4 regions of the Enterobacter sp. fkY84-1 genome follow, and region 2 is predicted to be linked to each of the others. Evidence: predicted binding sites of a transcription regulator. Region 2 holds the regulator's gene; each other region holds the start of a gene.
What was found. The regulator LexA, encoded in region 2, represses DNA repair genes until DNA is damaged. The targets are predictions, from matches to a motif close to TNCTGTATGTACATACAGNA.
Positions count from the first base shown of each region.

Region 1: the regulator LexA is predicted to act here: its motif matches at 2,657-2,676, upstream of sbmC (DNA gyrase inhibitor SbmC).
Region 3: the regulator LexA is predicted to act here: its motif matches at 1,606-1,625, upstream of ACEPLT_RS07140 (DNA translocase FtsK 4TM domain-containing protein).
Region 4: the regulator LexA is predicted to act here: its motif matches at 6,244-6,263, upstream of sulA (SOS-induced cell division inhibitor SulA).

Region 1 is NZ_CP169393.1:3,018,884-3,026,441, forward strand. It holds tRNA gene ACEPLT_RS14515 (tRNA-Asn) at 11-86, shown strand; gene ACEPLT_RS14520 (gamma-glutamylcyclotransferase family protein) at 140-475, shown strand; gene ACEPLT_RS14525 (DUF496 family protein) at 523-858, opposite strand; gene ACEPLT_RS14530 (FUSC family protein) at 1,017-2,075, opposite strand; gene sbmC (DNA gyrase inhibitor SbmC) at 2,168-2,641, opposite strand; gene dacD (serine-type D-Ala-D-Ala carboxypeptidase DacD) at 2,761-3,927, opposite strand; gene sbcB (exodeoxyribonuclease I) at 4,126-5,562, shown strand; gene plaP (putrescine/proton symporter PlaP) at 5,685-7,043, opposite strand; gene yoeI (membrane protein YoeI) at 7,033-7,095, opposite strand; gene ACEPLT_RS14560 (LysR substrate-binding domain-containing protein) at 7,315-7,558, opposite strand, start outside.
Region 2 is NZ_CP169393.1:304,399-311,956, reverse strand. It holds gene dinF (MATE family efflux transporter DinF) at 1-1,207, opposite strand, end outside; gene lexA (transcriptional repressor LexA) at 1,271-1,879, opposite strand; gene ACEPLT_RS01405 (diacylglycerol kinase) at 1,988-2,356, opposite strand; gene plsB (glycerol-3-phosphate 1-O-acyltransferase PlsB) at 2,511-4,931, shown strand; gene gntU (gluconate transporter) at 5,036-6,376, opposite strand; gene gntK (gluconokinase) at 6,380-6,907, opposite strand; gene gntR (gluconate operon transcriptional repressor GntR) at 7,034-7,558, opposite strand, start outside.
Region 3 is NZ_CP169393.1:1,519,591-1,527,148, forward strand. It holds gene trxB (thioredoxin-disulfide reductase) at 1-528, opposite strand, end outside; gene lrp (leucine-responsive transcriptional regulator Lrp) at 1,073-1,567, shown strand; gene ACEPLT_RS07140 (DNA translocase FtsK 4TM domain-containing protein) at 1,703-5,377, shown strand; gene lolA (outer membrane lipoprotein chaperone LolA) at 5,506-6,120, shown strand; gene rarA (replication-associated recombination protein RarA) at 6,130-7,473, shown strand.
Region 4 is NZ_CP169393.1:1,590,518-1,598,075, forward strand. It holds gene pqiB (intermembrane transport protein PqiB) at 1-195, shown strand, start outside; gene pqiC (membrane integrity-associated transporter subunit PqiC) at 192-758, shown strand; gene rmf (ribosome modulation factor) at 1,015-1,182, shown strand; gene fabA (3-hydroxyacyl-[acyl-carrier-protein] dehydratase FabA) at 1,253-1,771, opposite strand; gene ACEPLT_RS07410 (AAA family ATPase) at 1,840-3,600, opposite strand; gene matP (macrodomain Ter protein MatP) at 3,787-4,239, shown strand; gene ompA (porin OmpA) at 4,304-5,359, opposite strand; gene sulA (SOS-induced cell division inhibitor SulA) at 5,714-6,223, opposite strand; gene ACEPLT_RS07430 (TfoX/Sxy family DNA transformation protein) at 6,441-7,067, shown strand; gene yccS (YccS family putative transporter) at 7,024-7,558, opposite strand, start outside.

The sequences.
Region 1 (7,558 bases), 2.0 Mb from region 2:
CCACAACGATTCCTCTGTAGTTCAGTCGGTAGAACGGCGGACTGTTAATCCGTATGTCACTGGTTCGAGTCCAGTCAGAGGAGCCAAATTTAAAAAGCCTGCTTTTAAAGCAGGCTTTTTGCTTTGCGGATGAGGGAAAATGAACGCTCTGTTTGTCTACGGCACGCTGCGCCCGGGCCATTCTAATGCGCATATCCTTGAAAACATCGGCGGTGAATGGCTGGCCGGTTTCGTCTCCGGTACGTTCTACGAACGCGGCTGGGGTGCGGCGGCAGACTTTCCCGGGATTGTCCTCCACTCCGATGGACCGCGCGTCGAAGGCTATCTGTTTATCTCTGATAACCTTTCCGCACACTGGCAAATGCTGGATGAGTTTGAAGACGGCTATGACCGGGTTGAGGTCACGGTGACCACCACTGAAGGCAAGCAGGTTCAAGCCTGGATTTATCAGCTACAGCCACGTTCTGAGTCATAAAAAAAGGCTCTCTGTCACCAGAGAGCCTTTTTCACGATTCGCTGCGATTACTCGCTTTTTGCTTCGCCGTTTTTGATTTCGCCCATCACTTTCAGCTTTTTAGAGATGTCACGACGCTCTTTGGACAGTTCAGCGTTTTTGATGATGTAATCATCAACACGGTCTTCATAGTCGCTCTTCATGCTGGCGATGATGCCCTGAATAGCTTCAACGCTCATGCCTGGCTTGATGTAGTCGCTCAGGTTGTCGAGCAGCAGAACACGTTTCTGGTTGTCACGGATCTTCTTCTCAACGTCCTGGATTTCACGCTGCAGCTTGTTTTTGCGGCGGAACAGGCGGACGAATTCCAGAACATCCTGGAACGAAGGCTTGGTAGTTTCCATTTTTACACCCCTGATAATGTGAGATTCGGATTCGTTAAAGCAACCGTTGTAACAATAACCTTACTGACAGCGGCTGCGAATGACAATGAGTATATCGTTTAAACCTATCATAACCCCAATTGCTGCTGAATCGAAGCAGCAGGCGTCACATCCGCGTTTTATTTGCGCAGCGCCCGACAAATCAGATGCGATAGCAGCTCAAGCTGTCGCGCCAGTTCCATACTCAGCCAGACATAGCCATGAATGGGCGTTTCCGCCACGTTATCGCCCTGCCGCTCATTGATTAACTGCTTCAGCTCCGCAACGATCTCATTCAGCCGCTCGCTGTTTGCCAGTATCGGCTGCGGGTTACCTTCGTAGAGCGCATGAGCGATGGTCAACAGCGTTTGCTGCGTCATCTGCTGGGTCTCTTTGAGGGTCTGCGCGTTAAGCATCAACAGATGGCTCGGGCGAGAGGCCCAGTGCGCGTTGATTTGCAGTTCAAGCATGCACACCAGGTTGCGGCTTACCGTCTGGATGGCTTCGAAAATCGCTTTCTGAATATGGGTCTCTTTGCTGGCGGGCGTGATCAGGCCGCGCATTTTGACCACGTCGTTGAGGATGGTTTGCAGATGCTTTTCCAGCCGGGGGCGTTCAACCAGATTAGGGGAAAAACCGGCCTGATAGACGCGGTTAAACGCGGTGACATAGTTGGCCATCTGGATACGCCAGTGCAGAAAAGCCCGCTGCGGCCAGATGCCGGTAAACAGCATGGCGAGCAGTGAACCCAGAATGACATCCCCGCTTCGCCACAGCGCCGTGGTCATATCCCCGGCGGGTGCGCCGACCACCACCGCAAGCGTGATACCAATCAGCAGCGCCTGATAAGGACGCTTACCCAACGCCAGCCAGCCGCACAAGAACATGGCGGCACCGCACCATATCAGCATGACCGGAAACGAGATAAGTTCCAGCTTCAGGGCGATTAGCCCCAGGGCCGAACCTAACACGGTCCCGCCAATACGCTCGAAGGCGCGCGGGACAACGTTGCCCCAAAACGAGATGGGCCCCATCACCACCACCAGCGTGATCAGCGGCCACGTCCCTTCCGGAACCTCCAGCAAGCGGACCAGGACAAACGTCAATACGAATGCCAGCGCGATGCGACACCCGTGCACCACACGGTAGTGTTTATACAACCGAATTTCAAAAGGGGTTAATGATTTGTCGGGACGCACACCCGCTCTCCAGCTACACGGCAAATCACAATTGTACTGTGTTTTCAGCCGGGCGGAACGGTCCCGGCTGAAAAACCCTTTATTCAGCAGGCCTAAACCGGTTTGTGCTCTACCGCGATATACATTTCAATATCCCAGTAGCCGTCCGCGTTGCCGTCATTCAGGTAGCGCTCGAAGCAGGGTTTGAGCGCCATCTGATACGTATTGTCCTGCAGCAGGGAATTGAAGAACTGATACCACGGCGTGGCAAAGTCGTAGTTTTCCACACGCGCCGTCGCCACGGCATAATCCCCTCCCGCGATTTCCGTCATCATGACGCCTTCGCTGTTTTCCGGGATCACAAAATCGTCCGGTACGGTAACGGCCGTATCGCAGCGCAGTTTTTCGGCCGGGACTTCATCCGGGTTATCGTAGTAGACCGCCACCCACTCCAGGGGCTCAATGTGACGCCCGTCGACCCACATGACCAGCTGTTCAAAGCCCTGTTTTACCGTGTGTTCCCACGGACCGACCAAATGAAAACCGGCAATCTTACGTTTCTGTTGCTGCGTAATGCTGTAGTCCATGCTGCCTCCGTTTATTACTGTATATTTATACACTATAAAACTGGATTATCATTATCAGCAAACGAGGAGTATTTATTATGTGAGCAGACTCGCAACCCTGCCAGTCTGCTCATCGGCGGTTAAAGCGTGTGATGCAGATAATCGCTCAGACGAGAGAACAGGCCGCCTTTATCAACGGCTTCCAGCGTGACCAGCGGCCAGTGGGCTACCACCTTGTCGCGATCGTAAAGCTGGATCTCCCCGACACGCTGATGCGCGGCAATCGGCGCTTCCAGCTCTTTTTTATCCAGCACGTATTTGGCTTTGATGTTGGGCACCTCCGCTTTCGGCAAGGCCAGCCAGAAGTCCTGGTCGGTGCCCAGTTTTACCTGCTCCTTGTCGCCGTACCAGATGCGCTCCGTTCCCACTTTTTTTCCGTTATGCAGGATCTGCACCGTATCGAAATTCTGCTGCCCCCAGTGCAGCAGTTTTCGGGCCTGGTCCTCACGCCCTTTCGGGCTGTCCGCTCCCATTACAACGGCAATCAAACGACGCTGACCGTCAACGGCGGATGCAATCAGGTTAAAGCCGGCCCCCGAGGTATGCCCCGTTTTCAGCCCGTCTACGTTCATGGTCTTATCCCACAGCAGGCCGTTACGGTTCTGCTGGGTGATTCCGTTCCAGGTCAGGCTCTTTTCGCTGTACATATGATAAAACTCGGGCTCACCGTGGATAATGGCCCGGGAGAGAACGGCCAGGTCATACGCCGAGCTATGCTGGCCAGGCGCGTCCAGCCCGTGGACGGTTTCGAAGTGGGTATCACGCAGGTTCAGCTTCTGCACATAGTCGTTCATCATCTTCACGAACTGCGGCTGCCCGCCCGCCACGTGATCGGCCAGCGCCACGCAGGCGTCGTTGCCGGAATCGACAATCAGGCCGCGGCTCAGATCGCGCACGGTGACGCGATCGCCCTCCTTCAGGAACATCAGCGATGAACCGTCAAACACCGGGTTCCCTTTTGCCCAGGCATCACGCCCTACGGTGACGATGTCATCCGGGGTAATGCGGTGGCTATCAATGGCCCGATCCACCACATAACCCGTCATCAGCTTGGTCAGGCTCGCCGGATTACGTTGTTGATGTTCGTTGCCCGCCGTTAAAATCTGACCAGTCGTGTAATCCATCAGCACCCAGGAGCCAGCCTGAATGGCCGGAGGCTGCGGCGAAAAATCCAGTGGTTCGGCCGCAAAAGCAGATGAGACACTCGAAGCGAGTAAAGAAACAGCAATAAACAGACGGCGTTTCAACGGTATATCCTCAGGTCATTAAAAATCGATGACCTTTTTACGGGAGTTCTGATGTCGTTACCTGGCTTAATTGCAAAAAAATGTGACAGAACGCAGATTTTTCTCTGAAGCTGGCGCGCAAATTTGCGACGCGGCGGTGCTTTTTATTCGGTCTGACCCGCACGATCGTTTACCATAGTGACGTCATTTTTTAACAGGATGGTATTACTGGTGTCTGACTCTGCCGCTCGCCCGACTTTTTTGTTCCACGACTACGAAACCTTTGGCACGCATCCGGCGCTGGACCGACCGGCGCAGTTTGCCGCCATCCGTACCGACGACGAATTCAACATCATCGGCGAGCCTGAGGTCTTTTACTGCAAGCCGGCGGATGATTACCTGCCGCAGCCCGGCGCGGTGATGGTCACCGGGATCACCCCGCAGGAAGCGCGGGAAAAAGGCGTTAACGAGGCAGAATTCGCCCGACGCATCCACGACCTGTTTACCGTTCCCAATACCTGCGTGGTCGGTTACAACAACATCCGCTTCGATGACGAAGTGACGCGCAACATCTTCTATCGCAACTTCTACGATCCCTATGCCTGGAGCTGGCAGAACCGCAATTCGCGCTGGGATTTACTCGACATCATGCGCGCCTGCTACGCCCTGCGTCCTGAAGGCATTCACTGGCCGGAAAATGAGGAAGGTCTGACAAGCTTCCGGCTGGAACACCTGACGCGCGCCAACGGTATCGAGCACAGCAATGCCCACGACGCGATGGCGGACGTCTATGCCACCATTGCCATGGCAAAGCTGGTGAAAAGCGCACAGCCCCGGCTGTTTGAGTATCTGCTGAGCCATCGCAGCAAGCAGAAGCTTATGACCCTTATCGACGTACCGCAGATGAAACCTCTGGTGCATATTTCCGGCATGTTTGGCGCCTGGCGCGGCAATACCAGCTGGGTTGCGCCGCTGGCCTGGCATCCGGACAACCGTAATGCGGTCATCATGGTGGACCTGGCGGGCGATATTTCACCGCTGCTCGAACTCGACAGCGATACCCTACGCGAACGGCTTTATACCCCGAAAAACGAGCTTGGCGATCTGCCGGCGGTGCCGGTCAAACTGGTGCATATCAATAAATGTCCGGTCCTGGCGCAGGCGAATACGCTGCGCCCGGAAGATGCTGACAGGCTGGGCATTAACCGCCAGCACTGCCTCGATAATCTCAAAGTGCTGCGTGAAAATCCGCAGGTGCGCGAGAAAGTCGTGGCCATTTTTGCTGAAGCCGAGCCGTTCGTGCCGTCTGAAAACGTGGACGCCCAACTCTATAACGGTTTCTTCAGCGATGCCGATCGCGCGGCCATGAATATCGTTCTGCAAACAGAGCCGCGCAACTTACCGGCGCTGGATATCACCTTCGCCGATAAGCGCATCGAAAAGCTGATGTTTAACTACCGCGCGCGTAATTACCCCGGCACGCTGGATGAAGCCGAGCAGGAACGCTGGCTGCAGCATCGTCGCAACGTGTTTACGCCAGAGTACCTGCACAGCTATGCACAGGAGCTGGAGATGCTTTACGGCCAGTATGAAGGGAATGCTGAGAAACAGGCGCTGCTGAAATCCCTGTTCCAGTACGCGCAAGAGATAGTTTGATCGATGGGTATAAAAAAGCCGGAGGCGATGTCTCCGGCTTTTTTTTGCCCGGTGGGGCGGCGCTTACGCGGGCCTACGGGGTATGTAGGTCGGGTAAGGCATAGCCGCCACCCGACACAGTCTTACGCGACGTCTTCGTACTGCGGAACCGGGTTACGGAAGCTCTTCGTGACGCAGGCCAGGTAAACCAGACCGATACCCGCCCAAATCAGGCCAAGCACCATCGAGCTCTCTTCCAGGTTAACCCACAGCGCGCCCACGGTCAGGGCACCGCACATCGGCAGGAACAGATACTGGAAGTGATCTTTCAGCGTCTTGTTACGCTTTTCACGGATCCAGAACTGAGAGATAACCGACAGGTTAACAAAGGTGAACGCCACCAGCGCACCGAAGTTAATCAGCGCCGTTGCCATCACCAGGTCAAAGTTAATCGCCAGAAGCGCGATCGCACCGACCAGGATAATGTTCATCGCCGGGGTACGCCAGGTTGGATGCACGTAGCCGAAGAAGCTTTTCGGGAATACGCCATCGCGGCCCATTACGTACATCAGACGCGCAACGCCTGCATGCGCGGCCATACCGGACGCCAGTACGGTGATGGTGGAGAAGATCAGCGCGCCGACCTGGAACGCTTTACCTGCCACGTACAGCATAATTTCCGGCTGAGACGCATCCGGATCCTTGAAACGAGAGATATCCGGGAAGTACAGCTGCAGGAAATAGGTCGAGAAAATAAAGATCAGACCGCCAATCAGCGCCGTCAGGAAGATGGCACGAGGAATTACGCGCTCTGCATCTTTGGTTTCTTCAGACAGGTTGCTGATCCCGTCAAAACCGGTAAAGGAGAAGCACAGAATGGTTGCCCCGGTAATCATCGGGATCACATGCGCATCACCAGACCAGAACGGCTTGCTGCTCGCCAGGGTGCCCGCGCCTTCGCCGTGGAATACGCCGTAAATCACCATGCCAAGAATAACCGCAATCAGCACAACCTGAAGCACAACGATAACGGAGTTAAAGTTGGCGACAGACTTGATGCTGCGCAAGTTAAAGGCCGTCATAAAGGCCACCAGCGCCACGACGAACATCCACGAGGGAATCGACGGCACCAGCGCTTCAAAATAGATTTTTGCCAGCAGAATGTTGATCATCGGCGCGAACAGATAGTCGAGCAGCGAAGACCAGCCCACCATAAAGCCAACCGTCGGGCTGATGGATTTCTGGGCATAGGTGTAGGCGGAACCCGCAGACGGATAGCGACGCACCAGTTTACCGTAGCTCAGCGCGGTAAAGAGGATCGCAATCAGCGCGAAGCCATATGCCGTTGGCACATGACCGTCTGTGAGGCCTGATACGATACCGAATGTATCAAACAGCGTCATCGGTTGCATATAGGCCAGGCCCATCATAACAACCGGAATCAACGTAAGCGTTTTACGTAATTCCACGCGAGAGGTGTTTGGAGTTGCGTTATGCGACATAGTTATTCTCCTTTACGGTGATAACCGCCACGTAAGCGAAAAATTGCCCCATTTCTTTCTTCCTCAGCGACAACAACTGTCGGATTTTAGTAAATATCTATCCGGTACGAAGCCCGGCCTCTTGGTTTTTAGTTTCGTTTCGTACATGCAAAAAAAAATAACCGACGCCTTTTATATCGTCGATTATTCATTTGGTTGCAGCGGCGGCATTTTGCCCCACATCGGATACAAAAGGCAATACTTTGCAACGCACCGGGTCATTTTCTTTTTGCTAACTGGCTGATTTCTCGACGCTGCCCTGAGCATATACAGCAGCGATAGCACTATTTGCTAAAATTTCGTCCCGCCACCAGGCACTCGCCAGCCCGGCGGTCTGTTCATTCCAGCCCACCCACACCGATTCATGGCTCTTTTGAGCAAGTACCTGTTTTTCAACAAGCGCACCGCTGTCAATAAAGCGCTGCGCCAGATAGCGGGGTAAATAGCCGCAGCCCAGACCGCTAATTTGCAGCTCA
Region 2 (7,558 bases):
AGGGGAGCGTCAGCAGCGTCAGGCCAAATCCGGCCGCCGCGACAGCCATACTGTTGCGCATTTCGGCTCCGCGCGTCGCCCCAATAAACATGCCGTCCAGCAGATAACACCAGACGCCAACCACCGGTAAGACGACTTGCCAGATCAGATAGTGGCTCGCCAGCTCGCGCAGCGCAGGGAGAGAGGTAAGCAATGCAACGATTTGCTCACCGAAGCAGGCGTAAACCAGACCAAAGGCCAGCGCCACCAGCCCCGACTGACGGCAGGCAGCCCGCCACACCTCCCGAAGCTGCCCGCTTTCGCGCGCGCCGTACGCCTGCCCGGAATGCGCTTCAACCGCGTAGGCAAATCCGTCCAACGCATAGGCGGTAAAGGTCAGAAGCGTCATCAATACCGCATTCACCGCAACGATTTCCGGCCCCAGTCGAGCCCCGAAAACCGTCAGCGCACCAAAGCAGAGCTGAAGAAGAAGCGAGCGCAACATGATGTCACGGTTGAGCGCCAGCAGCTTACGGATATTGCCGCGCCATGCGGTTTTGAGCAGCGCCAGGGAGATCCCGCGCATGGCCAGCACACGCCGGACCATCCACAAGCCAATGATAAAGGTCCCGTATTCGGCAATCGCCGTCGCCAGCGCCGCGCCCTGCACGTTCATATGCAGACCCATGACCAGCCAGACGTCCAGAACAATGTTGAGCAGATTACCCACCACCAGCAAAATCACGGGCGCGCGGGCGTACTGCACGCCCAGTAGCCACCCCAGCAGAACCAGGTTTGCCAGCGAGGCGGGTGCGCTGAGCCAGCGGATTTCCAGGAACCGTCGCGCCTGCGCCAGTACCGCTTCGCTGCCACCGACGATATGAAGCGCAAGATCGATCAGGGGGGCCCGCAATACAACGATTAACGCACCCGCGCCAAGCGCGAGGATCAGCGGCTGCACCAGTGCGCGCGCCAGACGCAGCGGATCTTTCGCGCCATAAGCCTGTGCGGTAAGACCGGTGGTACTCATGCGCAAAAAGAGCAGCAGCATAAACAGGAAGCTGGTTGCCGTCGCGCCAATCGCCACGCCGCCAAGATAAACCGGTGAATCAAGATGGCCTATAACGGCAGTATCAACCAGCCCCAGCAAGGGCACGGTAATATTGGAGAAAATCATCGGCAGAGCAAGACGCCACAATGCCTTATCGGATGCCGTCAGCAGTGACATGAAAGATACCGGGAGTGGGGAATGAATCAGGCTACAGCGGTGCCATAGCCTGTCAGGAAGAGATTACAGCCATTCACCGTTGCGAATCACGCCTACCGCCAGACCTTCAATAGAGAAGCTCTGTTCGCGGAGGTCGACCACAATCGGGGTGAACTCGCTGTTTTCGGGCAGCAACTGAACAGTGTTACCCTGCTTTTTCAGACGCTTAACGGTCACTTCGTCATCAATGCGTGCGACCACGACCTGGCCGTTTCGCACGTCCTGGGTTTTATGCACCGCAAGCAGATCGCCATCAAGAATGCCGATGTCTTTCATCGACATGCCGCTGACGCGCAGCAGGAAATCAGCGCTCGGTTTGAACATGCCGGGATCGACCTGGTAGTGACCTTCAATATGCTGTTGTGCCAGCAGCGGCTCACCTGCAGCAACGCGGCCTATCAGCGGAATGCCCGTCTCTTCTTCCACCAGCAGGCGGATACCACGCGACGCGCCTGACACAATCTCAATCACACCCTTACGCGCCAGCGCTTTCAGGTGTTCCTCGGCAGCATTCGGAGAACGGAAGCCCAGACGCTGCGCGATTTCCGCACGCGTGGGTGGCATACCCGTCTGGCCGATATGATCCCGAATGAGATCAAACACCTCTTGCTGCCTGGTCGTTAACGCTTTCATTCCGCCCCCTGGGTGTATATACAGTTATGCTGTGAGTATATACAGTCAAAGGCGATTTTGGAACCAAAAACTGCACAAAAAACCAGGGACTTAATTATTCCTCGAGGCTCATCGGAAATGTGACCAAAGCAGGGTGACCCAGGTGATAACGGCAGTGATAATCGCCAGCAACACGGCAGCAGAGCCCATGTCTTTTGCACGGCCAGAAAGCTCATGGAAATCGGAACCAATGCGATCAACAACGGCCTCAATAGCGCTATTAAGAATTTCCACTATCATCACCAGAAGTACGGAACCGATAAGCAGTACGCGGGTAATCGCATCAACATCAAGGAAACAGGCGACGATCACCGCGATGATTGCGGCGACGCCCTCCTGGCGAAAAGCGGCTTCGTTGACCCATGCGGCACGGAAACCTTTCCATGAATAGCCGGCGGCTTTGATGATACGCGTTAACCCAGTGGTATTATTGGCCATTAAAAGAACCTTTTTTAAAAAAGAGCGTCATTAACATGAGGCGGAGCGCGTTTCGCTACAGCCTGAAGTATGACGGGTAACAACAGAAATTTTGCGCGCTTTCTGTTATCCTTGCGCCGCAATTGCATTATTAACCAGAGGCTTTACATCGTTTATGTCCGGCTGGCCACGAATTTACTACAAATTACTTAATTTACCATTAAGCATCCTGGTAAAAAGCAAGTCTATCCCAGCAGAACCCGCGCTGGAACTGGGGCTCGATACGTCGCGCCCCATTATGTACGTTTTGCCTTATAACTCGAAGGCAGACTTACTGACGCTTCGCGCCCAGTGTCTGGCGCATGACTTACCTGACCCGCTTGAACCGCTGGAAGTTGACGGTACGCTGCTCCCGCGCTACGTCTTCATCCACGGCGGGCCGCGCGTGTTTACCTATTACACGCCGAAAGAAGAGTCCATCAAGCTGTTCCATGACTATCTCGATCTGCACCGCAGCAACCCCGATCTGGATGTGCAGATGGTGCCGGTATCGGTGATGTTTGGTCGTCGTCCGGGTCGTGAAAAAGGCGAAGAGAATCCGCCGCTGCGCATGCTTAACGGCATCCAGAAGTTCTTCGCGGTCTCCTGGCTGGGACGCGACAGCTTCGTGCGCTTCTCCCCTTCCGTTTCGCTGCGTCGCATGGCGGACGAGCACGGCACCGACAAGATCATCGCGCAAAAACTGGCGCGCGTGGCGCGTATGCACTTCGCCCGTCAGCGCCTGGCGGCCGTAGGGCCACGCCTCCCGGCGCGTCAGGACCTGTTCAACAAGCTATTGGCTTCAAAAGCGATTGCCCGCGCCGTTGAAGATGAAGCGCGCAGCAAGAAAATTTCGCATGAGAAAGCTCAGCAGAACGCCATTGCGCTGATGGAAGAGATCGCAGCGAACTTCTCTTACGAGATGATTCGCCTGTCCGATCGTATTCTCGGCTTTACCTGGAACCGCCTGTATCAGGGTATCAACGTCCATAACGCCGAGCGCGTGCGTCAGCTGGCGCACGATGGCCATGAGATTGTCTATGTCCCCTGCCACCGCAGCCACATGGACTACCTGCTCCTTTCCTACGTGCTCTATCACCAGGGGCTGGTGCCACCGCACATCGCAGCCGGTATCAACCTGAACTTCTGGCCCGCGGGCCCGATTTTCCGCCGCCTGGGCGCGTTCTTTATTCGTCGTACCTTCAAGGGCAACAAGCTCTACTCCACCGTGTTCCGCGAGTATCTGGGCGAGCTGTTCAGCCGCGGCTATTCCGTGGAGTACTTCGTGGAGGGCGGTCGTTCCCGTACCGGTCGTCTGCTCGATCCGAAGACCGGCACGCTGTCGATGACCATCCAGGCCATGCTGCGCGGAGGTACCCGTCCGATCACGCTGGTGCCTATCTACATCGGCTACGAGCACGTGATGGAAGTGGGCACGTACGCGAAAGAGCTGCGTGGCGCGACCAAAGAGAAAGAGAGCCTGCCGCAGATGCTGCGCGGCTTGAGCAAGCTGCGCAATCTCGGTCAGGGCTACGTGAACTTCGGCGAGCCGATGCCGCTGATGACCTACCTGAACCATCACGTGCCGGAGTGGCGCGAGTCCATCGATCCTATCGAAGCGGTGCGTCCGGCCTGGCTAACGCCAACGGTTAACGGCATCGCGTCCGAGCTGATGGTGCGCATTAACAACGCCGGTGCGGCTAACGCCATGAACCTCTGCTGTACGGCGCTGCTGGCTTCACGTCAGCGCTCGCTGACCCGTGAACAGCTCACGGAGCAGCTGGATTGCTATCTGGACATGATGCGTAACGTGCCGTATTCGGTTGACTCGACCGTGCCTTCTGCAACCGCCAGTGAACTTATCGATCACGCGTTGCAGATGAACAAGTTTGAAGTGGAGAAGGACACGATCGGCGACATCATCATTCTGCCGCGCGAGCAGGCGGTGCTGATGACCTACTACCGCAACAACATCACGCATATGCTGATGCTGCCGTCGCTCATGGCCGCCATTATTACCCAGCATCGTCATATCTCCCGTCAGGAGCTATTGCGCCATCTTGAGACCATCTATCCAATGCTGAAAGCGGAGCTGTTCCTGCGCTGGAGTAAGGATGAGCTGGCGACAGAACTGGATAAGATGACGGAAGAGATGCGTCGCCAGGGGCTGATTACCCTGAACAACGACGAGCTGCACATCAATCCGTCACGCTCCCGCACCCTGCAGCTGCTGGCGGCCGGTGCGCGCGAAACGCTGCAGCGCTACGCCATCACGTTCTGGCTGCTGAGCGCGAACCCGTCCATCAACCGCGGTACGCTGGAGAAAGAGAGCCGGACGCTGGCCCAGCGCCTGTCCGTTCTGCACGGTATTAACGCCCCTGAATTCTTCGACAAAGCGGTCTTCAGTTCTCTGGTGCTGACGCTGCGCGATGAAGGCTTCATCAGCGATACGGGTGATGCCGAGCCGGAAGAGACGTTGAAGGTGTACCAGATGCTGGCGGAGCTGATTACCTCGGACGTGCGCTTGACGATTGAGAGCGCCACGCAGGGTGAGTAACACAATGCCGGGTTATGGCCCGGCCTGATGCCCTGGATAATAAAAAGGCCCGGTAAGCGCTGACGCTACCGGGCCTTATTTTTAGCCTTGTTAAATCACCGCATTTAGCTGAGCAGCGTAAAGGCAATCATCCCGACAATTGCACCCGTCGTGCCGAGGATAGTTTCCATCAGCGTCCAGGTTTTCAGGGTTTGCGCTTCGGTGGCGCCGGTAAACTTACCGAACAGCCAGAAGCCGGCGTCGTTAACGTGAGAGACCACAATCGAACCGCCCGCGATACAGATAGAGAGCGCGGCCATCTGGGCACCGGAGTAGTTCAGCTGTTCAATCACCGGCATCACCAGACCCACGGCGGTTAAACACGCCACGGTGGCGGAACCCTGGATGATACGTACCGCCGCAGCCAGCACAAAGCAGGTGACCGCAATCGGCAGGCCCATCCCGGTCAGCGCTTCGCCCAGAGCCGGGCCCACGCCGGAATCCACCAGCACCTGCTTGAACACGCCGCCTGCACCGATCACCAGCAGGATAATCCCCGCAGGCTGCAGCGCCGCACCGCAGATCTCCATCACCCGGTCTTTTGGCATCCCCTGACGCATCGCCAGGCCGTAAATCGCCACCAGGCACGCCACCAGGATCGCCGTGAACGGATGACCAATGAACTCAAACCATTCGTAGGCGGTAGAACCGACCGGCACAAAGCGCGCGGCGATGGTTTTCAGGCCCACCAGCACTAGCGGCAGCAGGATCAGCGACAGGCTGAAGCCGAAGGATGGCATTTTGCCCTCGCCCAGGTGCGGCTCGGTAATGTCGTCCGGAATGTGCAGCTCAACGTAACGGCTGATGAAGTTGCCCCACAGCGGACCGGCGATAATCATCCCCGGGATTGCCGCGCACAGGCCAATCAGGATCATCCAGCCAAAGTCGGCGTGCATCTGGGAGGCCAGCAGCATCGGGGCAGGCCCCGGCAGCAGAAACGCTGCGGCTGCCGCCACGCCCGCAAACAGCGGAATGACCAGCTTCACGAGGTTAGTACCGGTATGGCGCGCCATGGAGAAGGCGACGCTTATCAGCAGCACAACGGCCACTTCGAAGAACAGCGGCAGCGCGCAAATCAGACCGGCCAGACCAATCGCGTAATGCGCACGACTGTGGCCGAAGGATTTCAGCATCTTAACGGCAATCTGGTCGACCGCGCCCGTCTCGTGCAAAATCTTGCCAAACATCGCGCCCAGCGCGACCACAATCGCCAGGAAGCCCAGCGTACCGCCCATCCCTTTTTCCATTGTCGCGGCGATCTTGTCGAGCGGCATACCGGAAAAGAGACCTGCACCAATAGAAACCACCATCAAAGCAACAAAGGCGTGCATGCGCGCCTTCATCACTAAAAACAGCAGCAGCAATACCGAACCCACTGCTGTCAAAACTAGCGTTAATGTACTCAAAACTTACTGCCTTTTATTAATGACCTCGATGGTGCTGGCAACAACACCCTCCAGTGACTGATCGATATCAACCACTAAGACGTCTTTCTCGTCTTCACCCGGCTCCTGCAGCGCTTCGAACTGCGTTACCAGCATCTGGGTTTTGAAGAAGTGACCTTTGCGCGCCTTCAGGCGGCTTTCAATCACCTCGAAATCTCCTTTCAGGTAGATGAAAGAGAGGTTTGGGTTGCCGTCGCGCAGCAGGTCGCGGTAGGTTTTTTTCAGCGCGGAGCAGACGATCAGGGAGACTTTGTTAGTGCGCTGCATCGCGAACGCGGCGTCATTCAGCGCCTGCAACCACGGTTTGCGGTCGTCATCGTTCAGCGGTTCGCCGGAGGCCATTTTCATGATGTTGCTGCGCGGATGGAGGAAGTCGCCATCAAGAAACGCAGCCTGGAGTTGATGCGCCACTTCGCTGGCCACGGCTGATTTCCCGCTACCGGAAACGCCCATCAGGACGTAGACGTGGTGATCGTGATTAGTCGTGCTCAAAGGGTGTCCCTCAGTCAATTGTTACGGGTAACAGTTATCGGTAACATTGTCCTGCTGGGGCAAAAGAGAAGCAATATCCAAACGTGCGCGAAGTGAATAAGTGTGAGCTACTTCAAATTTGTCAGTTCAAATAGATCCACCCGGTGACAAGGTGAAACCTAAATCTAACATTTTCGGGGTCACCGTCTCGCCACGAATGCGCGCCAGCAGGCGTTCTGCGCCAATGCGGCCCATACGTTCACGCGGCGTCAGGACGCTCGCCAGACGCGGCTCCATCACCTGACCGATGTCATGGCCGTGGAAACCGGCGATCGCCATATCATCAGGGATCTTCAGCCCCAGACGCTGGCACTCAAACGCTGCGCCGACCGCGAGGTCATCGTTGGTACAGAAAATACCGTCCAGTTGCGGATACTCGCGTCGCGCCTGACGCATCAGCTCAATACCCGACGTATAGGAAGAGGACTGCTCCACCATCACGCTGTACGGGGTTAAGTTCGCGTCGAGCATCGCCTGCTCGTATCCCTTCTGTTTGATGATAGTACGTTCATCAAGACGCGCACCCAGATAGGCGATATGACGATGCCCGCGGGCGATAATGGCCGCCGTCATCTGGCGCGCCGCTTCGAAGTTATCAAAGCCGACGGCGAT
Region 3 (7,558 bases), 1.2 Mb from region 2:
GTGGATCAGGTGCACTTCAGAGGCAATGTTGGCCAGATAAAGCGCTTCTTCCACCGCGGTGTTACCGCCGCCGATAACCGCGACTTTCTGGTTGCGATAGAAGAAACCGTCGCAGGTGGCGCAGGCAGAAACCCCGCGGCCTTTAAACGCTTCTTCGGATGGCAGACCGAGATAACGGGCAGAGGCGCCGGTAGCGATGATCAGCGCGTCACAGGTGTATTCACCGCTGTCACCCGTCAGGCGGAACGGACGGTTCTGCAGGTCGACCTTGTTGATGTGATCGAACAGAATTTCGGTTTCGAATTTAGCGGCATGCTCGTGCATGCGCTCCATCAGCAGCGGCCCGGTCAGGTCGTTCGGGTCCCCTGGCCAGTTTTCCACTTCGGTGGTGGTGGTCAGCTGACCGCCTTTTTCCATGCCGGTGATGAGTACCGGGTGCAGGTTAGCGCGTGCAGCGTAGACCGCCGCGGTATATCCCGCAGGTCCAGAACCAAGGATTAGCAGCTTACTGTGTTTGGCCGTGCCCATGAGATCCCCATTGTTGTTGGCAGACATTTGGCTGGATTGTAGGGAATTTGTTGCCGTAAAAAAAGAGCGCAGCAATTTTGATATCAATCTGTGTAATAGCCGTGGACGATGAATCGCGCGCGATAACATCACGCTTTCTTAAGAAAACCGGTCGTTTATAAGGCAATAAAATGAGGATTAATACCCTGTCGTAATGAATATCCGGCATGTTGTACTAAAAAACGATGTTTTGCTTTGACAATCCCCTGCGCTTTTGCGAAAACATTCAAGGAAGAAAAAAAACCGCGTTAACCGTATGCCGCATAGGCATGCACGTAAATGCCATTTTTACCGGGTCAGTGAAATCTACGCATGGCGTGGACAGACGCCATACGTGATGTCGGTGACAGCCTTCAGGCAACGGTCTTCTTACCAACAGAACCCGAATCCGCATCGCGTCTAATACAAAACCAGGCGATGTGATGACTAACGGGTACAGGCTCTGAACAGTGATGTGCACAGGGTCCAGGCAGGAGTAGGGAAGGAATACAGAGAGACAATAATAATGGTAGATAGCAAGAAGCGCCCTGGCAAAGATCTCGACCGTATCGATCGTAACATTCTGAATGAATTGCAAAAGGATGGGCGTATTTCCAACGTCGAGCTTTCAAAACGTGTGGGACTTTCCCCGACGCCGTGCCTTGAGCGTGTGCGCCGACTGGAAAGACAGGGTTTTATTCAGGGCTATACGGCTCTGCTGAACCCGCATTATCTGGATGCCTCACTTCTGGTATTTGTTGAGATTACTCTGAATCGTGGTGCGCCGGATGTGTTTGAGCAATTTAACGCCGCTGTACAAAAACTTGAAGAAATTCAAGAGTGTCATCTGGTGTCCGGTGATTTCGACTACCTGTTGAAAACCCGTGTGCCTGATATGTCCGCCTACCGTAAGCTGCTGGGGGAAACCCTGTTGCGTCTGCCGGGCGTGAACGACACCCGTACTTATGTGGTAATGGAAGAGGTCAAACAGAGCAATCGTCTGGTTATTAAGACGCGCTAACACGGAACAGGTGCAAAATCAGCGTAGTTTGATTACACTCCTGTTAATCCATACAGCAACAGTGCCGGGGAGTCCCGGCGCTGTTGTCCGTTTTAGCAAACAGGCAGGATATGCCTGATACCTGGAGAGCCTTTCTTGAGCCAGGAATACACTGAAGACAAAGAAGTCACACTATCGAAGCTAAGCAGCGGACGTCGTCTCCTCGAGGCTTTGCTGATTGTTATTGCCCTTTTTGCCGTCTGGCTGATGGCAGCCTTACTCAGTTTCAACCCCTCTGATCCCAGCTGGTCACAAACTGCATGGCATGAGCCTATCCATAATTTAGGCGGTGTCCCCGGTGCCTGGCTTGCGGACACGCTGTTTTTCATTTTCGGTGTGATGGCCTACACCCTTCCCGTCATTATCATTGGCGGATGCTGGTTTGCGTGGCGTCATCGTCAGAACGATGATTACATCGACTATTTCGCCGTCTCGCTGCGCCTGATTGGCGCGCTGGCGCTGATTCTCACTTCCTGCGGGCTGGCAGCGATCAATGCGGATGATATCTGGTACTTCGCCTCTGGCGGGGTAATCGGCAGCTTATTAAGTTCCGCGCTTCAGCCGATGCTGCACAGCAGCGGCGGCACGCTGGCACTGCTGTGCATCTGGGCCGCCGGGCTGACGCTGTTTACCGGCTGGTCCTGGGTGAGCATTGCCGAGAAAATTGGCAGCTTTATCCTCACCATTCTGACCTTCGCCAGTAACCGTACCCGTCGTGACGATACGTGGGTGGATGAAGACGAATACGAAGATGAAGAGGAAGACGACGCGCCTGTGCAGCGTCGCGAGTCTCGTCGTGCCCGAATTCTGCGCGGTGCGCTGGCGCGTCGCCAGCGTGTTGCTGAGAAATTTGCCAACCCGCTGGGCCGTAAAACCGATGCGGCGCTCTTCTCCGGTAAACGCATGGATGAAGACGAGCAGGTTGAGTACCGTGCAGCAGGGACCGCCGTCGATCCTGATGATGTGCTTTTTTCCGGTAGCCGTGCCACGCCGGGTGACTTCGACGAATACGATCCACTGTTGAACGGCCACTCGGTTACCGAGCCGGTTGCGGCTGCCGCCGCCGCGACGACCGCTGCGCAGGCGTATGCCGCGCCTGTCGACGCCGTGATGCCATCCGCGCCGGTCCCGCCGCCGGAATCCGTTATTCAGCAACCTCAGGTTGAGTGGCAAACTGCGCCGGGTGTTCATACGCCGGAGCCCGTTATTGCGCCTGAACCTGAAAGCTACATCCCCGTGCAGCAGGAACAGTGGCAGCAGCCTTATCAGCCGCCGCAGCCTGAGTATGCACCGCAGCAATATCAGCAGCCAGTGTCCCAGCCTTATCAGGAGTACGTGCCTGAACCTGTTGAACCTGTGCAGCCTTACGTTGCACCGCAGCCTGAACCTGAGCCTGAAATCGTGGAAGAGGTGAAGCCTGCGCGTCCACCGCTGTACTATTTCGAAGAAGTCGAAGAGCGCCGTGCGCGTGAACGCGAACAGCTGGCCGCCTGGTATCAGCCTGTGCCTGAACCGGTGCAGGAGCCGGTGACGAAGGCGCCTTCTGTTTCTGTTCCGCCGGTCGACCCGACGCCTGCTGTAGCACCCGTAGCGGAAGGCGTTAAGCAGGCTACTGCGGCCGCAGCAGCGGCGGCACCGGTCTTTAGCCTGGCAACAGGGGGCGCACCGCGTCCTCAGGTGAAAGAGGGGATTGGTCCGCAACTGCCTCGTCCTAACCGCGTCCGCGTGCCAACCCGCCGTGAGCTTGCTTCTTATGGCATCAAGCTGCCTTCCCAGCGCATGGCTGAAGAAAAAGCGCGCGAGTCTGAGTACGACGATGATGCTGATGAAATGCAGCAGGACGAGCTGGCCCGCCAGTTCGCTGCGCAGCAGAATCAGCGCTACGGTCAAGACTATCAGCACGACGAACCTGCGCTGGAAGACGAAGATGATGCGGCAGAAGCCGAATTAGCGCGCCAGTTTGCGGCAACGCAGCAGCAGCGTTACTCCGGTGAACAGCCGGCAGGGGCAAATCCATTCTCGCTGTCGGACTTTGAATTCTCGCCGATGAAAGATCTGGTGGATGATGGCCCAAGCGAGCCTTTATTTACCCCGAGCGTGATGCCGGAAGCTGAGCCTGTGCGCCAGCCGTCACCATCGACTTACGCACAGCAACCTGTTCAACAGCCGTATGTGCAACCACAGCAGCCGCAGCAACAGCAGTTCCAGCAGCCTGCGCCACAGCCGCAGGAGAGCCTGATTCACCCGCTGCTGATGCGTAACGGTGACAGCCGTCCGCTGCAGCGTCCAAGCACGCCGCTGCCGTCGCTGGATCTGCTGACGCCGCCGCCAGCTGAAGTCGAGCCGGTTGATACGTTTGCGCTGGAGCAGATGGCCCGTCTGGTTGAAGCCCGTCTGGCTGACTTCCGTATCAAGGCGGACGTGGTGAACTACTCGCCGGGTCCTGTGATCACCCGTTTTGAACTGAACCTGGCGCCGGGCGTAAAAGCCGCGCGTATTTCCAACCTGTCCCGCGACCTGGCGCGTTCGCTGTCAACCGTTGCGGTGCGCGTGGTGGAAGTGATACCGGGCAAACCGTACGTTGGTCTTGAGCTGCCGAACAAGAAACGTCAGACCGTCTACCTGCGTGAAGTGCTGGATAACACCAAGTTCCGTGATAACCCATCCCCACTGACCGTGGTGCTGGGTAAAGATATCGCTGGCGATCCGGTGGTGGCAGACCTCGCAAAAATGCCTCACCTGCTGGTCGCGGGTACCACCGGTTCCGGTAAGTCCGTCGGTGTGAACGCCATGATCCTCAGCATGCTCTATAAAGCGCAGCCGGAAGATGTGCGTTTCATCATGATCGACCCGAAAATGCTCGAACTGTCGGTCTATGAAGGTATTCCACATCTGCTGACTGAAGTGGTCACCGACATGAAAGACGCCGCCAACGCCCTGCGCTGGAGCGTGAATGAGATGGAACGCCGCTACAAGCTGATGTCTGCGCTCGGCGTGCGTAACCTGGCCGGCTATAACGAGAAAATCGCCGAAGCGGCGCGCATGGGCCGTCCGATTCCGGATCCGTACTGGAAGCCGGGTGACAGCATGGATGCCCAGCATCCGGTGCTGGAAAAACTGCCTTATATCGTGGTGCTGGTCGACGAATTCGCTGACCTGATGATGACCGTCGGTAAGAAAGTGGAAGAGCTGATTGCCCGTCTGGCGCAGAAAGCGCGTGCGGCCGGTATTCACCTTGTGCTGGCGACCCAGCGTCCTTCCGTGGACGTTATTACCGGTCTGATTAAAGCGAACATTCCGACGCGTATCGCCTTTACCGTATCCAGTAAAATTGACTCCCGTACCATTCTTGACCAGGGCGGTGCAGAGTCGCTGCTGGGAATGGGTGACATGCTCTATTCCGGGCCGAACTCCACCTCTCCGGTGCGTGTTCACGGCGCGTTCGTGCGCGACCAGGAAGTGCACGCGGTCGTGCAGGACTGGAAAGCGCGCGGTCGTCCGCAATACGTTGATGGCATCACCAGCGATACGGAAAGCGAAGGCGGCGGCGGTGGCTTTGACGGCGGTGAAGAGCTGGATCCGTTATTCGATCAGGCGGTAAATTTCGTTACCGAAAAACGTAAAGCGTCTATCTCTGGCGTACAGCGTCAGTTCCGCATCGGCTATAACCGCGCTGCGCGCATCATCGAGCAGATGGAAGCGCAGGGCATTGTGAGCGAGCAGGGGCATAACGGTAACCGCGAGGTGCTGGCTCCGCCACCGTTTGATTAACCTTCTGCGATTGCAAAGAAGGGTAAATCAGCCAAAATTAAGCATTTTCTTCTGTCGCCTGCCTCCGGGCAGGTCCAGAATAGAAGTCGGAAACCCCATATCGGGAAGACGTATTTTAAGGAATAACAATGAAAAAAATCGCCATCGCCTGTGCATTACTCACCAGTTTTGTCGCCAGCAGCGTCTGGGCTGATGCAGCCAGCGACCTTAAAAGCCGACTGGATAAAGTAAGCAGCTTCCACGCCAGCTTCACGCAGAAAGTGACGGACGGCAGCGGCAACGCGGTGCAGGAAGGTCAGGGGGACTTGTGGGTAAAACGGCCAAATCTGTTTAACTGGCACATGACCCAGCCGGATGAGAGCATCCTGGTGTCTGACGGTAAAACCTTATGGTTCTACAACCCGTTCGTTGAGCAGGCTACTGCGACCTGGCTGAAAGATGCCACCAGCAATACGCCATTTATGCTGATTGCCCGTAACCAGGCCAGCGACTGGCAGCAGTACAATATTAAACAGACAGGTGACGAGTTTGTCCTGACGCCGAAAGGCAGCAACGGCAACCTGAAGCAGTTCACCATTAATGTCAGCACCAACGGTACCATTAATCAGTTCGGCGCGGTTGAGCAGGACGATCAGCGCAGCAGCTATCAGCTCAAATCTCAGCAGAACGGCGCCGTTGATGCATCGAAGTTCACCTTTACCCCGCCGAAGGGCGTAACGGTGGACGACCAACGCAATAAGTAAGAGGCGTGAGTGGGCAATCTGTCGCTCGATTTTTCAGATAACGCGTTTCAACCTCTGGCCGCACGTATGCGGCCAGAAAATTTAGCGCAGTACATCGGTCAGCAGCACCTGCTGGCTGCCGGGAAGCCCTTGCCGCGCGCCATTGAGGCGGGGCATTTGCACTCCATGATCCTCTGGGGCCCCCCAGGCACCGGCAAGACTACGCTTGCAGAAGTGATTGCCCGTTATGCCAACGCGGACGTTGAGCGTATCTCAGCGGTGACGTCCGGCGTGAAGGAGATCCGTGAGGCTATCGAGCGTGCGCGTCAGAACCGCAACGCCGGACGCCGCACCATTCTTTTTGTCGACGAAGTCCATCGCTTCAACAAGAGCCAGCAGGATGCCTTCCTGCCGCATATTGAAGACGGCACGATCTTCTTCATTGGGGCGACCACCGAAAACCCGTCGTTTGAGCTGAACTCGGCGCTGCTTTCCCGTGCGCGCGTTTATCTGCTCAAATCGCTGACGACCGAGGATATCGAAAAGGTTCTCACTCAGGCGATGGACGACAAATCGCGCGGCTACGGCGGACAGGATATCGTTCTGCCTGACGAGACGCGTCGTGCGATTGCCGAGCTGGTTAACGGCGATGCGCGTCGGGCGCTGAACACGCTGGAAATGATGGCCGACATGGCCGAGGTCGACGATGCCGGCAAGCGGGTGCTAAAACCGGAACTGCTCACCGAAATTGCCGGGGAACGCAGCGCGCGTTTCGATAATAAAGGTGACCGTTTTTACGATTTGATTTCGGCGCTGCATAAGTCCGTGCGCGGCAGCGCGCCGGATGCGGCGCTGTACTGGTACGCGCGTATTATCACTGCGGGCGGCGATCCACTATACGTCGCGCGCCGCTGTCTGGCGATTGCCTCAGAAGATGTCGGCAATGCCGACCCGCGTGCCATGCAAGTCGCGCTGTCGGCCTGGGACTGTTTCACACGGGTTGGACCTGCGGAGGGCGAGCGTGCCATTGCGCAGGCGATTGTTTATCTGGCCTGTGCGCCGAAAAGCAATGCCGTCTATACCGCGTTTAAGGCCGCGATGTCTGACGCACGCGAACGCCCGGACTACGATGTACCGGTTCATCTGCGTAATGCGCCGACCAAACTGATGAAAGAGATGGGGTATGGGCAGGAATACCGCTACGCTCATGATGAACCCAATGCCTACGCTGCCGGGGAGGAATATTTCCCGCAGGAGATGGCACAAACGCGCTATTATCACCCCACAAACAGAGGTCTTGAAGGCAAGATTGGTGAAAAGCTCACCTGGCTCGCCGGACAGGATCAAAATAGCCCTATAAAACGCTACCGTTAGTTCAATCGTTGCGGTAATGTTGGCAATTGTATCCTTGTGGCCGCAGGCTGTGGTCACATTTCCTATTTTAATTCGATAAGCACAG
Region 4 (7,558 bases), 1.3 Mb from region 2:
GAGCTGAACCGCAGTATGCAGGGCTTCCAGCCGGGATCAGCGGCCTATAACAAGATGGTGGCAGATATGCAGCGTCTTGATCAGGTCCTGCGTGAACTGCAGCCGGTGCTGAAAACGCTCAACGAGAAGAGCAATGCGCTGGTGTTCGAAGCGAAAGATAAAAAGGATCCTGAGCCGAAGAGGGCAAAAGAATGAAAAAATGGCTATTGATGGTTGGCGCTCTGCTGTTAACGGCATGCAGTTCAGGGGGAGATAATAAAAGCTATTATCAGCTGCCTGTGGCAACCCACAGCGGTGGGCAAAGCACGGCCAGTCAGGGAAACCGTCAGCTGTGGGTTGAGCAGGTCGCCGTGCCGGATTATCTGGCAGGAAACGGCGTGGTCTATCAGACCAGCGACGTGAAATACGTGATAGCGAGCAACAACCTGTGGGCCAGCCCGCTGGATCAGCAGCTGCGCAACACGCTGGTGGCCAATCTGGGCAGCCAGCTTCCGGGGTGGGTAGTCGCATCGCAGCCGCTGGGTAACGATCAGGATACGCTGAACGTCACCGTAACGGGCTTCCACGGCCGTTATGACGGTGCGGTGGTCATCAGCGGGGAGTGGTTGCTGAACCATCAGGGGCAGCTGATTAAGCGTCCTTTCCATCTGGAGCTGAAGCAGCAGAAAGATGGCTATGACGAAATGGTGAAAGTCCTGGCTCAGGGATGGGCGCAGGAGTCGGCCAGTATCGCGAGAGAGATTTCCCGGCTGCCATAAGTAAAATTCATCATCAGAAACCGCAATCGGTCTGTCGCTGATTGCGGTTTTTTTTTCGTTTTCAACTCAGGTTGTTACTTGTGCCACGTCACAATTTTTGTACAAATGAACTTCCAGCTAGCTCACAAATATGACACCCGTATGAATTTTGAACATTGACGATGCGACTAATTCGGGGTATTCGTTATCTGTGCCTGTGCAGATAGTGCAGACACTGTTTTCTTTCCACCAGACAAAAGAATGAGGGAAACGAGGCATGAAGAGACAGAAACGAGATCGCCTGGAACGGGCTCATCAACGTGGTTATCAGGCCGGCATCGCTGGACGTTCTAAAGAAATGTGTCCTTATCAGACGATAAATCAAAGGTCACAATGGCTTGGAGGCTGGCGAGAAGCCATCGGCGACAGGGCACTCATAGCCTGATAACGTCTCTTTCAAAAAAGAAACCTCCGCAATGCGGAGGTTTCGCCTTTCTGGAGGTGCGAAAGCACGATCAGAACGCGGACGTGTCCTGGAACAGGCCAACCTTCAGGTCGCTTGCGCTATAGATCAGACGACCGTCTACCAGCACTTCGCCATCTGCCAGGCCCATAATCAGGCGGCGGTTAACGATGCGCTTGAAGTGAATACGATAGGTCACTTTCTTCGCCGTAGGCAGAACCTGGCCGGTGAATTTTACTTCGCCCACGCCCAGCGCGCGGCCTTTACCTTCACCACCCAGCCAGCCCAGATAGAAGCCAACCAGCTGCCACATTGCATCCAGACCCAGACAGCCAGGCATTACCGGATCGCCAATAAAGTGGCAGCCGAAGAACCACAGGTCCGGGTTGATATCGAGTTCTGCTTCTACGTAACCCTTATCGAAGTTGCCGCCGGTTTCGGTCATTTTCACGACACGGTCCATCATCAGCATGTTCGGGGCCGGTAACTGTGGGCCTTTCGCGCCAAACAGTTCACCGCGACCAGAGGCAAGAAGATCTTCTTTTGTATAGGATTCGCGTTTATCTACCATGTTCTCAGTAAGCCTTATTTTAGTGAAGGACGCAGGATAGCTAACACGTGTACGCTGAACAAGTCCGATCAGTTCGAACTAAACCAGCCCAGCCAGCGTAACGGCCATGGATAACGGTGACGAGCATCCTGCTGTGTTGCCTGAGCAATGCGCTCCTGGATAGTCTGCATCAGGGTGGTTTGCCCTTCGCCATCCCATACCAGGTTTGTCAGTAAGGGTAGTGCATCCTCAATCCCTTCGATGGCCCAGATAGCGAACTGCTCTTGTTCAACCGCATCCAGAATCTCCTGACTGAGGCTTAAATGGCGTGCGTTGGGAGCCGGAATAATCACACCCTGCTTGCCGTTTAAACCGCGCTGCTGACAGATAGAGAAGAAGCCTTCAATTTTTTCGTTGAGGCCACCCACAGGCTGCGCACGGCCAAATTGATCCACCGAACCGGTGATCGCGATGTTCTGATTGATGGGCACTTCCGCCAGGGCGCTGATTAAGGCACACAGTTCAGCCATAGAGGCGCTATCGCCATCCACTTCGCTGTAGGACTGCTCAAACGTCAGCGAGGCGGAGAAGGGGATCTGCTGCTCAAGCTGCAGTTCAGACATCAAAAACGCCTGCATGATCATCATGCCTTTGGCGTGAATGTTTCCGCCCAGCTCGGCTTTGCGTTCGATGTCGGTAAACTCGCCGTCTCCAATATGCACAACGCAGCTAATACGGGACGGCTCCCCGAACGCGCGCGGATGGCCAGGGAATTCAATCACCGACAGGGCGTTGATCTGTCCGACGCGTTCGCCTTCGGTTTCCACCAGAATTTGTTCCAGCAGAATTTCATCCTGCATACGGTCAGCAAGATAGCCTTCCCGCCACTCACGCTGAGCCAGCATCTGGGTGAGCTGCTCCCCGCTGAACGCACCGCTACCGCTCACCACGCCCACTTCACGCAGCTGTTTGCCGATCCAGAGCGGGCAGAGTGGCAGCGTTTCCTGGTCACCGGTATAACGCACCGCTTCGCGGATCAGGCCTGGCCATGCGTCAGCCGCAGGCGTTGGCAGCGCAAAACGTTCAGCAACGGCCATCACCCACTGGCACCACTGCGCCATATCGTCGGCATCGGCAATCTGGATATTGTCTTCGTATTCGCTATACACCGCCTGTTCAGCCAGTTCAGGCTCCATTTCCTGGAAGTCTGCCAGCGATTCACGGTCGCCCGTCAGCACAACGGTTAATGACAGCGGCATAGACGGAACCGAGACAGGCAGAGGACGAGACTCATCGTAGCCAATCCAGTCGAAACGCTGCTGATGCACGATGGTTTTCAGACGCATCCACAGCAGCGGCTGCGAGAGCAGGGTACGCAGCGAGATGATCAGGACACCGCCATTTGCGCGATGTACCAGCCCAGGCTGCAGCGAAAGCTCGCCGTTAAACTGGCGCAGACAACCAAAGAGTTGTTCAGCCTCGACCCAGTTCGCGGTAATCACCTCGCCCTTAGCGGCAAAAAGGCCGTCGGCCTGCGCCGCCGGTTCGAAAGTAACATCATGTCCAGCGATACGATACTGGCCGCCAAAAACGGCGTTCGCTTCCGGCTTTAGCTGACGCACGGCATCCCCGAACAACGTCAGGTATTCCGCTTCTTCCGGGGCTTTGAGCAGCATGAAAGGCGCAGTTGCCCAGGGGCTTAATACCTGCTCCAGCGCATAATGCAAACGGGGCTGCGTATCGCTAAGGATGAATTCGTGTTCTTTTGCGAGATCTGGCTGTGCAAACAGTTCCTGATAACTTTCGGTATCCGGAACAAGGTCACGCCATGCAAGTTTCGTAATGGTCAAAGTTGATGTTTTTTAGTCAGATGTAAAAGCGTGGAGTATACCGTAAGCGGGGGGCTGTACCCAAGCAGGATTGGGGATTTCGACAGGGTGATTGGCTGCATTCACTCACAGGATATGATTTCTTTTCAGCAGATTGCTAAAAAACTGATATTCTGAACAGAGTTACGTGGTAACACTGAGATCGCAATGAAATATCAACAACTGGAAAATCTCGAAAGCGGCTGGAAATGGAAGTACCTGGTCAAAAAGCACCGTGAAGGGGAGCTGATCACCTGCTACATCGAAGCCAGCGCTGCGCAAGAAGCCGTGGATATTTTGCTGACCCTCGAAAACGAACCGGTACAGGTCAACGGCTGGATTGAGAAACACATTAATCCTGCGTTGTTAAACCGGATGAAGCAAACTATCCGCGCGCGACGCAAACGGCATTTTAATGCTGAGCACCAGCACACTCGCAAAAAATCAATCGACCTGGAATTTGTTGTCTGGCAGCGCCTGGCCGGGCTGGCACAACGACGGGGTAAAACGCTGTCGGAAACCATCGTGCAGTTGATTGAGGATGCAGAACATAAAGAGAAGTACGCCAACCAGATGTCGACACTGAAGAATGACCTTCAGGCGCTGTTGGGTAAAAAGTAGTTTTTTACTTTTCTTCAGACAATAAAAAACCCCGCATTGCGGGGTTTTTTTATAAGACGATAACTTATGCCGCTGGCTGAGTTACAACGTCTTTGATGCCTTTAACTTCGATCTCTACGCGACGATCTGGAGCCAGGCAGTCGATCAGTGCAGCGCGAGCTTTCACGTTGTCACAGGTGTTGCCAGTAACTGGGTTAGCTTCGCCCATACCACGTGGGGAGATCTTGTTAGCTGGGATACCTTTAGAGATCAGGTAATCAACAACAGACTGAGCACGTTTCTCAGACAGTTTCTGGTTGTAAGCGTCAGAACCGATGCGGTCGGTGAAGCCCAGAACCACTACAGAACCGTCTTTAGGATCCAGGTTGCTCAGCTGGGTGTACAACTGATCCAGTGCCTGCTGGCCTTCTGGTTTCAGAGTCGCTTTGTTGAAGTTGAACAGAACGTCAGACTTCAGAGTGAAGTGCTTGGTCTGTACTTCTGGAGCTGGAGCCGGCGCTGGAGCAACAACTGGAGCTGCTTCTTCCTGCTGGCCGAAACGGTAGGAAACACCTACGCTCAGCATGCCGTTGTCTGGACGAACACCAACGGTGTTGCCGTCGCCGATGTTGTTAACCCACTGGTATTCCAGACGGGTAGCGATGTCACGGGTCATAGCCCACTCAACGCCACCAGCGAATACTGGGGAAACACCGGTGTCATGGTCGTCGCCAGCGATGCTGTTGCTGGAGTCAGCGCGCCATACCATGCCGCCCAGACGGGTGTACACGTCCAGATCGTCAGTTACTGGGTAACCCAGTTTAGCGGTCAGCTGAACGCCCTGTGCTTTGAAAGCGCCGTTTACGGTGTCGCCTTTGTATGGCATACGACCTAACCAGTCGTAACCCATTTCAAAACCAACATACGGGTTAACCTGATAGCCACCGAACGCACCTGCACCAAGCTGGCTCTCGTGAGTTGGGCCATCATTGTTCAGGCTGCTGTTGTACCAGCCGGTGTCGTGGAACTGAGACCAGCCCAGTTTACCACCTGCATACCAGGTATTATCTTTCGGAGCGGCCTGCGCTACGGTAGCGAAGCCAGCCAGTGCCACTGCAATCGCGATAGCTGTCTTTTTCATTTTTTGCGCCTCGTTATCATCCAAAATTCGCCATGAAAGTCTCAAGAGAGAATCACGGTTAAATCCTTCACCGGGGGGCGTGGTCAAATATAAATCTACCGATATCTTCGGCTTAGGCCGAGCACCCCTGGCGATGTAAAGTCTACAACGTAGCTGAAAACTTACAAGTGTGAAGTCCGTCAGGCATATGAAAAAAAAAGTTCCGTATACCGATTATTTAACATTTTTTGAGCGAATTTTGTGCAATAAAATTAAGGAGAACCGCACCAGACAAGCCTTGCCGCAATTTTAAGGCCGGGAACTAAAATCCCATCTTGCGGTCAAAAAAAATTCCAGGAAAAATCTTAATTTCACTCAATGATACAAATTTGAGTGAATTTTTAGCCCAGAAAGTTGTCCTCTGCGGTAAGAATCCGATCGAACCGGACGCATAATGAACCCGATCGCATTCCCTTCTTCAGCGGCTTCAGTCAGTCGGAAATGTTCCTCTTCCGTCAATTCTTCCGGTAACCAGCCAATCACCACGCTGTAATTTCCTGTGCGTAACGCGCGAATCATCGACTCAACGGTATCGCAAGGCGGAAGTTGATTAATCTGCATGACCTTGGTCAGCGGAAGGCCTGCGGATTGAACCCACTCGCGACTCAGCTTTTGCTGAGGCGTGAGCCAAAGCTGCCAGCGCGATTGCTGACCGAGCTGTTGTAATAATGGCAGTAAAAGAAGTTGCGTTAACAAGGGCTGGTCTTCACGATAAACCACTTCACTGATAAGCCCTGTGGAAACACGCTCGACGGAATTCTGCGCGACATTGCCTGCAGCAGAAGAGAGAGAGGTTGCGCGATTTGCATAGCCTGAAGTGTGCATATTCATTCCAGCCCTGTAGTTACTGTATGGATATACAGTAACCCCTGTATGCCCAAAGATCAACCTCATTTTCGGAAAGCGACTCGCAAAATTCATTCAATCTTGATGCCCCTCGAAAAATCATCTTGCTCAACGACGATAAGTTGCCTATTTTCCTGCTAACGGATCCGCTAGTAAGAAATTTCGTTGTTAGCCTATGATTTTGAAGGGAAATATCATGAAAAAGATATCTTATGAACGGATTTATAAATCCCAGGAATACCTCTCTCCGTTGGGCGAGATTCATCATCGCGCGCTGTTTGGCGGTTACACCCTGGCAGTGGATGATGCGGTCTTTGCCATGGTGTCCGATGGCGAACTTTACCTTCGCGCGTGTGAAGAGAGTGCAAAATACTGTGTAAAAAATGCTTCCTCCTTCTTGACGTTGATGAAGCGAGGCCGCCCGGTACTGCTCAACTATTATCGTGTGGATGACGGATTATGGCAGGACAGGGAGCGGTTGCTTCAGCTCTCCTCGTTTGCACTCAGTGCGGCAAGGAAAGAGCGCTACCAGCGTCATCAACGAACCCGTCTTAAGGATCTGCCGAACCTGACCTTTCAGCTTGAAGTTTTGCTCTTTGAAGCCGGTATCACCAATGAAGAAACGCTGCGGGCGCTGGGCGCCAGAGCGAGCTGGCTGAAGATGCGGGCAAAGAATAAAGCACTCAGTATAAAAGTCCTCTTTGCGCTGGAAGGGGCTATCGAAGGGCTGCATGAGGCGGCGCTCCCGGCAGGTATCCGCCGGGAACTGACGGAGTGGTTTAATGCGCTGCCTGAGCCGCAGGAGAGTCGTTCCTCCAGGTAGCGATGTGCTGTTGCAGACGGCAAATTTCAGGCAGCAGAGCGATCAGCAGGCCTATCTGCTGAAGAACCAGCGGCGCTTTGCTGTCGTTTCCCGGGTCAAGATGCGCAATGCGTTGAGCCAGTTCATCCAGAGCCTGTCGAACGCGCGGTTCATCGGCCGGGCGGTGATGAAGCGCATCATCGACATAGCAGACGGCGTCATCGAGGAGGTTGAGAACCGCCGGGTTAGTGAGCTTTTCGCGGTGGGCCCCCAGCGTCGAAATATAGCTGGTGAAGGTATGGTTCAGGCAGAGCAGGCGGAACGCTGTCTCACGAATCTTAGCCGTGGCGCGCGGCTCCGTTGACATGTTAGAGACCACGGAGGCCAGTTCAGCATCACTGTTGTGCGCGTCGCGACGTGCTATCCGGTAAGCCAGACGGTTATCGCGGCCCTGGTGGTACTGCTCCAGAATTGCGTCAAGGTAACGACAGTTGGCATTCATCGCCCTGTCT